Regions from separate parts of the Streptacidiphilus sp. MAP12-20 genome, predicted to be linked through region 1. Evidence: riboswitches for the same ligand, from Rfam matches in the RefSeq annotation. Region 1 holds a riboswitch; the other holds the start of a gene.
The links. Region 1 has a riboswitch for S-adenosylmethionine ahead of ABIA32_RS13110 (aminotransferase class V-fold PLP-dependent enzyme). Riboswitches for the same ligand answer to the same signal wherever they lie in the genome.
Positions count from the first base shown of each region.

Region 2: it holds a riboswitch for S-adenosylmethionine, as region 1 does, so the genes downstream of both, thrC (threonine synthase) here and ABIA32_RS13110 (aminotransferase class V-fold PLP-dependent enzyme) in region 1, are expected to answer to the same signal.

Region 1 is NZ_JBGCCK010000008.1:146,194-149,593, reverse strand. It holds gene ABIA32_RS13120 (rhomboid family intramembrane serine protease) at 1-36, shown strand, start outside; gene ABIA32_RS13115 (Lrp/AsnC family transcriptional regulator) at 89-370, shown strand; gene ABIA32_RS13110 (aminotransferase class V-fold PLP-dependent enzyme) at 387-1,754, opposite strand; SAM riboswitch class IV at 1,878-2,011, opposite strand; gene trpD (anthranilate phosphoribosyltransferase) at 2,240-3,313, opposite strand.
Region 2 is NZ_JBGCCK010000003.1:187,802-191,201, reverse strand. It holds gene ABIA32_RS05300 (MoaD/ThiS family protein) at 1-218, opposite strand, end outside; gene thrC (threonine synthase) at 215-1,516, opposite strand; SAM riboswitch class I at 1,510-1,658, opposite strand; gene ABIA32_RS05290 (glucosyl-3-phosphoglycerate synthase) at 1,824-2,786, shown strand; gene ABIA32_RS05285 (trehalose-6-phosphate synthase) at 2,829-3,400, shown strand, end outside.

The sequences.
Region 1 (3,400 bases):
ACCGCCCTCGCCCGCCTGAGGCACCGGCGACACTAGAGCGGCGGCACTAGCATGTGCAGGGCCCGCCCTCGCCGACAGGAGACTCTCCGTGATCACCGCCATCGTGCTCATCAAGACCAGCGTCGACCGGATCCCGGAGATCGCCGAGAGTATCGCCGCCCTCGACAGCGTCACCGAGGTCTACTCGGTCACCGGCGGCTGGGACCTCATCGCGATGGTGCGGGTGCGCGCGCACGAGGAGCTGGCCGAGGTGATCCCCGGCCAGCTCAACAAGGTGCCGGGCGTCGCCCACACCGAGACCCACGTGGCCTTCCGCACCTACTCCAGCCACGACCTCGACGCCGCGTTCGCCATCGGCCTCGACGACTGAACGCTCGTAACCGCTCTCAGCGGCGGGTGTCGGGAACGCAGCGCCCGCCCTCGGTCCGGTAGGACCACTGCGCGCCGTCGCTGACCAGCTCCCGCACGGCGCGCAGGAAGCGGTCGACGTGCTCCTCCGGCGTCCCCGCGCCGAAGCTGACCCGGATCGCGTTCAGGCTGCGCTCCCCCGGCAGTGACGCCTCCGGCGCCCCGCACTCGGACGGCGCGGTCTCCTCGCTGCCCAGCAGCGTGCGGACGAGCGGGTGCGCGCAGAAGAGCCCGTCGCGCACGCCGATCCCGTACTCGGCGGAGAGCGCGGCAGCGAAGTGCGAACTGTTCCAGCCCTGCACGACGAAGGAGAGCACGCCGACGCGCGGGTGGTCCTCACCGAAGAGCGTCAGCACTCGCACCTCGGGGATCTCCGCCAGGCCCTCGCGCAGCCGCTCGATCAGCTGCTGCTCACGCTCCTGGAGCGTCTCGAAGCCGGCCTCCTTCAGCGCGCGGCAGGCGGAGGCGACGGCGTAGGCGCCGATCACGTTCGGCGAACCCGCCTCGTGCCGGGCCGGCCCCTGGTGCCACTCGACGGCGACGGAGCCGTCCGCCTCCCGCGCGACGGTGCGGCTCGCGCCGCCGCCCGCGAGGTACGGCTCGGCCGCGTCCAGCCAGTCCGCGCGCCCGGCGAGCACGCCCGCGCCGAAGGGCGCGTAGAGCTTGTGCCCGGAGAAGGCGACCCAGTCCACGTCGAGCTCGCGCACCGAGACGGCGTGATGCGGCGCCAACTGCGCCGCGTCCAGCACGATCCGCGCCCCATGACGGTGCGACACCTCAGCGAGCTCGGCGACCGGCCAGATCTCGCCGGTCACGTTGGACGCGCCGGTGACGCAGACCAGCTTCGGCCCCTCCCCGGCCTCCGCGAGCGCGGCGTCCAGCGCGGCGACGGCCTGCTCGGGGGAGCGCGGCGCGCGCAGGTAGGTGACGTCGAGCCCGCGTCCGGGCCAGGGCAGCAGGGACGCGTGGTGCTCGGTCTCGAAGGCGAAGACCCGGGTCCCTGCGGGCAGCGCGCCGGCCAGCAGGTTCAGTGAGTCGGTGGTGGCCCGGGTGAAGACGACCTGGTCGCCCTCGCGCAGATCGAGGAAGTCGGCGACGGCGGCGCGGCTCTGTTCGAACAGGTCGGTGGACAGCTGCGACAGGTAACCGGCCCCGCGGTGGACGCTGCCGTAGTAGGGCGCGTAGGCGGCGACGTCGTCCCAGACCCGCTGAAGCGCTGGAGCGCTGGCGGCGTAGTCGAGCGCGGCGTAGGTGACCTTCTCGCCGGACACGAGCGGGACCTCGACGTCACGGCCGAGGACGGGCAGGGGCTGACAAACCGCGACATTACGGGCGACGACAGACATGGCGGTACCTCCGGGGAATGCACATGGGTATGGCAAAGAAGCCCCTGCTTCGGGGCAGTGACGGAGAAGAGGAGGCGCTTCGGCCTCTACCGCATTCGCTTCGACATGGGAACACCCCTCGGAGATCCGCGCTTGCCCGACGGCACGTTTTGCCGCAGGCCTGGTCGTCACCCGGAGGCACCCCACCACGGTCGGAGGGTTGCCGGACAGCGAGCCGGGGCTTCAGCGGCGGACGCCGCGTGCTGTCACTCGTGACCTGTTCAGGAGTATGCCAGAGGACCACTCCGTGAGCGAAGGGCGTTCCGACATATGAGAAGTTGCACTACCCAGGGGCGCGAGGGCTCTTGCGCGCAGAGGGCAAGTTGCACCTCCAGGGGCGCGGGGAACTGCGCGAACAACCACCCTGTGCGGATGGCCCCGCTCGTTCGGCGGCCCAGCTCGCTGGGTGGCTTGTCGCGCAGTTCCCCGCGCCCCTGATGGTGCAACTAGCCCTTCATTGTCGCGCTCGCCCACTCCGCGAGCTTGCGTTCCGCCGCGCCGGAGTCCAGGGACTCTTCCGTGCGCGCCACCGCGGAGCGCATCTGCTCCACGAACGGCGCGTCCGTCTGCGCGAGCGCGACCAGCGCCGACGCGCTGTTCAGGACGACCGCGTCCCGGACGGGACCCTTCTCGCCCGCGAGGACCCGCCGCGCGACCTCCGCGTTGAACGACGCGTCCGCGCCGCGCAGCGATTCGATCGGGGCCAGCTCGATGCCGACGTCCCGAGGGTCGAAGGAGAGCTCCTCCACCTCTCCCCCGCGCACCCGCCACACCGTCGACGTCGTCGTGATCGTCAACTCGTCGAGGCCGTCGTCACCCCGGAACACCAGAGCCGAATTGCCACGCCGTGCCAGCACGCCGGCGATCAGGCCGGCCATGCGCCGGTCGAAGCAGCCGACCGCGTTCGCGCCCACCCGGGCCGGGTTGGTCAGCGGGCCGAGCAGGTTGAAGAAGGTCGGGATGCGCAGATCCCCGCGCGCCGTCGCGGCATGCCGCATGGAGGGGTGGAAGACCGGCGCAGGACAGTACGTGATGCCCGTCTGCGCGCCGACCTCGGCGACCCGCTGCGGGGTCAGGCCCAGGTTGACGCCAAGCTTCTCCAGCACGTCCGTCGCACCGCTCGCGCTCGATGCCGCGCGGTTGCCGTGCTTGGCCACCCGCGCGCCCGCGCCCGCCGCGACGATCGCCGACATGGTCGAGATGTTCACCGTCTTGGCCCGGTCACCGCCGGTGCCGACGATGTCCACCGCCGGTCCGGGCACCTCGATCAGCGTCGCGTGCGCGTACATCGCCTCGACCAGGCCCGTGATCTCCTCGACCGTCTCGCCCTTGGCCCGCATGGCGACCATGAAGCCGGCCACCTGCGCCGGCGTCGCCTCACCCAGGAAGATCTGATCCATCGCCCACGCGGTGTCCGCCGCGGCGAGGTTCTCCCCTGCCAGCAGCGGGATCAGGACGTCCGGCCAGGTGCGCACCCGCGCGGGGTCGTCGCCGCCGTACGCAGGATCGGGGTGCACCATGGCTGTCGCCTTTCGAAGGCCGGGTCGGTTCGCTCAGGACCGGCCCAGCCTATCGAGGCGCACACCCCTCAAGACGTCAGATCTCAC
Region 2 (3,400 bases), on a different contig from region 1:
TCCAGACCGTCGGCGAAGCGCACGTCGTCCTCGTTGACGTAGACGTTCACGAAGCGGCGCAGCTTGCCGTTGTCGTCCAGCAGCCGGGCGGAGATGCCCGCGTGGTTGGCCTCCAGGTCCTTGATCACCTCGGCGAGGGTCGCGCCCTCGGCCTTCACCTCGGCGTTGCCGCCGGTGTAGGTGCGCAGGATGGTGGGGATGCGGACGTTGACGCTCATGCGAGGCCTGCCTCTCGGAACGAGTCAAGGGTGGGGCGGATGACGGCGGTCGGGCGGGCGGCGTCCGCCACGGCCTCCAGGGTCTTCAGGCCGTCGCCGGTGTTGAGCACGACGGTCTCGGCGGCCGGGTCCAGCACGCCGTTCTCGATCAGCTTGCGCAGCACGCCGACGGTGACGCCACCGGCGGTCTCGGCGAAGATGCCCTCGGTGCGCGCCAGCAGGCCGATCGCGTCGACAACCTGCTCGTCGTTGACGTCCTCGACCGCACCGCCGGTGCGGCGGACGATGTCGAGCACGTAGATGCCGTCGGCGGGATTGCCGATGGCCAGCGACTTGGCGATGGTGTCCGGCTTCTGCGGGCGGACCACGTCGTGGCCGGCCTTGAAGGCGGCGGACACGGGGGAGCAGCCCTCGGCCTGGGCGCCGAAGATCTTGTAGGGCTTGTCCTCGACGAGGCCGAGGGCGATCAGCTCCTTGAGGCCCTTGTCGATCTTCGTCAGCTGCGAGCCGGAGGCGATCGGGATCACCAGCTGGTCCGGGATCCGCCAGCCGAATTGCTCGCAGATCTCGTAGGCCAGCGTCTTGGAGCCCTCGCCGTAGTAGGGGCGCAGGTTGACGTTGACGAAGCCCCAGCCCTCACCGGCCGGGTCTCCGATCAGCTCGGAGCAGAAGCGGTTCACGTCGTCGTAGTTGCCGTCGATGCCGACGACGTCGCCGCCGTAGATCGCGGCCATGACGACCTTTCCGGCCTCCAGGTCGTGCGGGATGAAGACGCAGGCGCGCAGCCCGGTGCGGGCGGCGGCGGCGGTGACCGCGCCGGCCAGGTTGCCGGTGGAGGAGCAGGACAGCGTGGTGAAGCCGAAGGTGCGGGCGGCCTCGACGGCGATGGCCACGACCCGGTCCTTGAAGGAGTGGGTCGGGTTGCCGGAGTCGTCCTTGACGTAGAGGGAGCCGGTGATGCCGAGCTCGCGGGCCAGGTTGTTCGCCTTGACCAGCTTGGTCAGGCCCGGGTTCATGCTCGGGCGCTCGGCGACGTCCGGGGAGACCGGCAGCAGCGGGGCGTAGCGCCAGATGTTGGCGGGGCCGTTCTCGATCTGCTTGCGCAGGCCCTCCGGGTCACCGGCCGGGAGCTCGTAGGCGACCTCGAGCGGGCCGAAGCACTCCACACACGCGAAATCGGGAGCGAGGGGGGTGCGTGCTCCGCACTCGCGACAGGACAGGGCCACGGCGGGGCCGAAGGCGTCGGGTGCGACGGTGTGGCTGACAAGAGCCATGATGGCGAGAACCTCTCTCCTCATCTTCCCCGGGGCGCGTTTCGCCACAGGACGGAATTGGCACCTTCCCGGCCTGGGCCACGCGGCGTGTGCACGCTGCGGACTACCTGGCAGGGGGGTTGCCGGGACTTCGACGGGCCGTTCCCTCAGTCCCTCTGGATGAGCGCTATGGCGTCGCGCGTTCGCACGCGGCGCATTTGTCGGAGACGGACCCCAATGTGCGATGAGTCCACCTCGTCCTCAAGACTGTAACCGAAGCCCCACCGACCGCTCACTGCCGTCCGAGACGCGAGACGGGCGCGTCGCCGACCGTCACTGCCGAGGGAGATCCGTGCTGGACCAGGTCGAGGACTGGCTGCGCCGCCGCTCGTGGAGCGCTGCCGACCGACCCCTGCCCGAACTGCTGGCCGCGAAGCGGCGCAGCGGCGCGACCGTCAGCGTGGTGCTGCCCGCGCTCGACGAGGAGGAGACCGTAGGCGAGATCGTCGCCGCCATCCGCCGCGACCTGATGGAGGCCGTGCCGCTGGTGGACGAGCTGGTCGTGGTCGACTCCGGCTCGGTGGACCGCACGGCGGCCGAGGCCACGGCGGCGGGCGCACGCGTGGTCCACCGTGACGAGATCCTGCCGCGACTGCCGGTCGAGCCGGGCAAGGGGGAGGTGCTCTGGCGCTCGCTCTTCGTCACCCGCGGCGACATCGTCTGCTTCGTCGACTCGGACCTGCGGGCCTTCGACTCGACCTTCGTCTCCGGGATCGTCGGCCCGCTGCTGACCGATCCGGGGATCGACTTCGTCAAAGCGATGTACGACCGGCCTTTCGACACCGAGACCGGCTCCATTCCGGCGGGCGGCGGCCGGGTCACCGAGCTGGTGGCGCGCCCGCTGCTCAACCTGCACTGGCCGCTGCTGGCCGGCTTCGTCCAGCCGCTCGGCGGCGAGTACGCGGCGCGGCGCTCATTGCTGGAGCGGCTGCCCTTCCCGACCGGCTACGGCGTGGAGCTCGGCCTGCTGGTCGACGCGCTGACGGCGGTCGGCCTGGACGCGCTGGCCCAGGTGGACGTGGGCGTGCGGCACCATCGCCACCAGGACGCGCAGGCGCTGGGCCGGATGGCGGCGACGATCTACCGCACCGCGCTGGACCGGCTGAAGACGCCGGAGGAGCAGGTCACGTCGGAGCTGGTGCAGTTCACCCGCACGCCGGCCGGCTTCACGCCGAGCACGAGCGAGATCGCGCTGGTGGAGCGGCCGCCGGTGGTGACCGTGCCGGAGTACCGCGCGCGGCGGCGATCGCAGTAGGGAAAGGTTTGCTCCACTCCCGGACAGGCAAGGTTGACTGACATGGCTCGAACCACGACCGCGCCCATCGTGCTGGCTTCCAACCGCGGCCCCATCTCCTTCACGATCGAGGACGACGGCACGCTGACGCCGCGCCGGGGCGGGGGCGGACTGGTCTCGGGCCTGTCGGCGATCGGCACCGAGCAGGAGAGCGTCTGGGTCTGCGCGGCCCTGTCGGAGGGCGACCGCGCGGCGATCAGGCAGGGCCTGACCGACCCGGACGTGCACATGCTGGACATCGACCCGGGCACCTTCAACCGGGCCTACAACGGCATCGCGAACTCGACCCTCTGGTTCGTCCACCACCTCCTCTACGACACGCCGACCAAGCCCGTTTTCGGAGCCAACTTCCGCCGCGAATGGGCCTCCTACGAGGCGTACAACCGCGCCTTCGCGGACGCGCTGGCCGCGTGCGCGGCGCCCGGTGCGGCGGTACTCGTCCAGGACTACCACCTGTCACTGACACCCCGGCTGCTGCGCGAGCTCCGCCCCGACCTGCGGATCGGCCACTTCTCGCACACGCCCTGGGCCCCGCCGGACTACTACCGCCTGCTGCCCGACGACGTGGCGGCGCA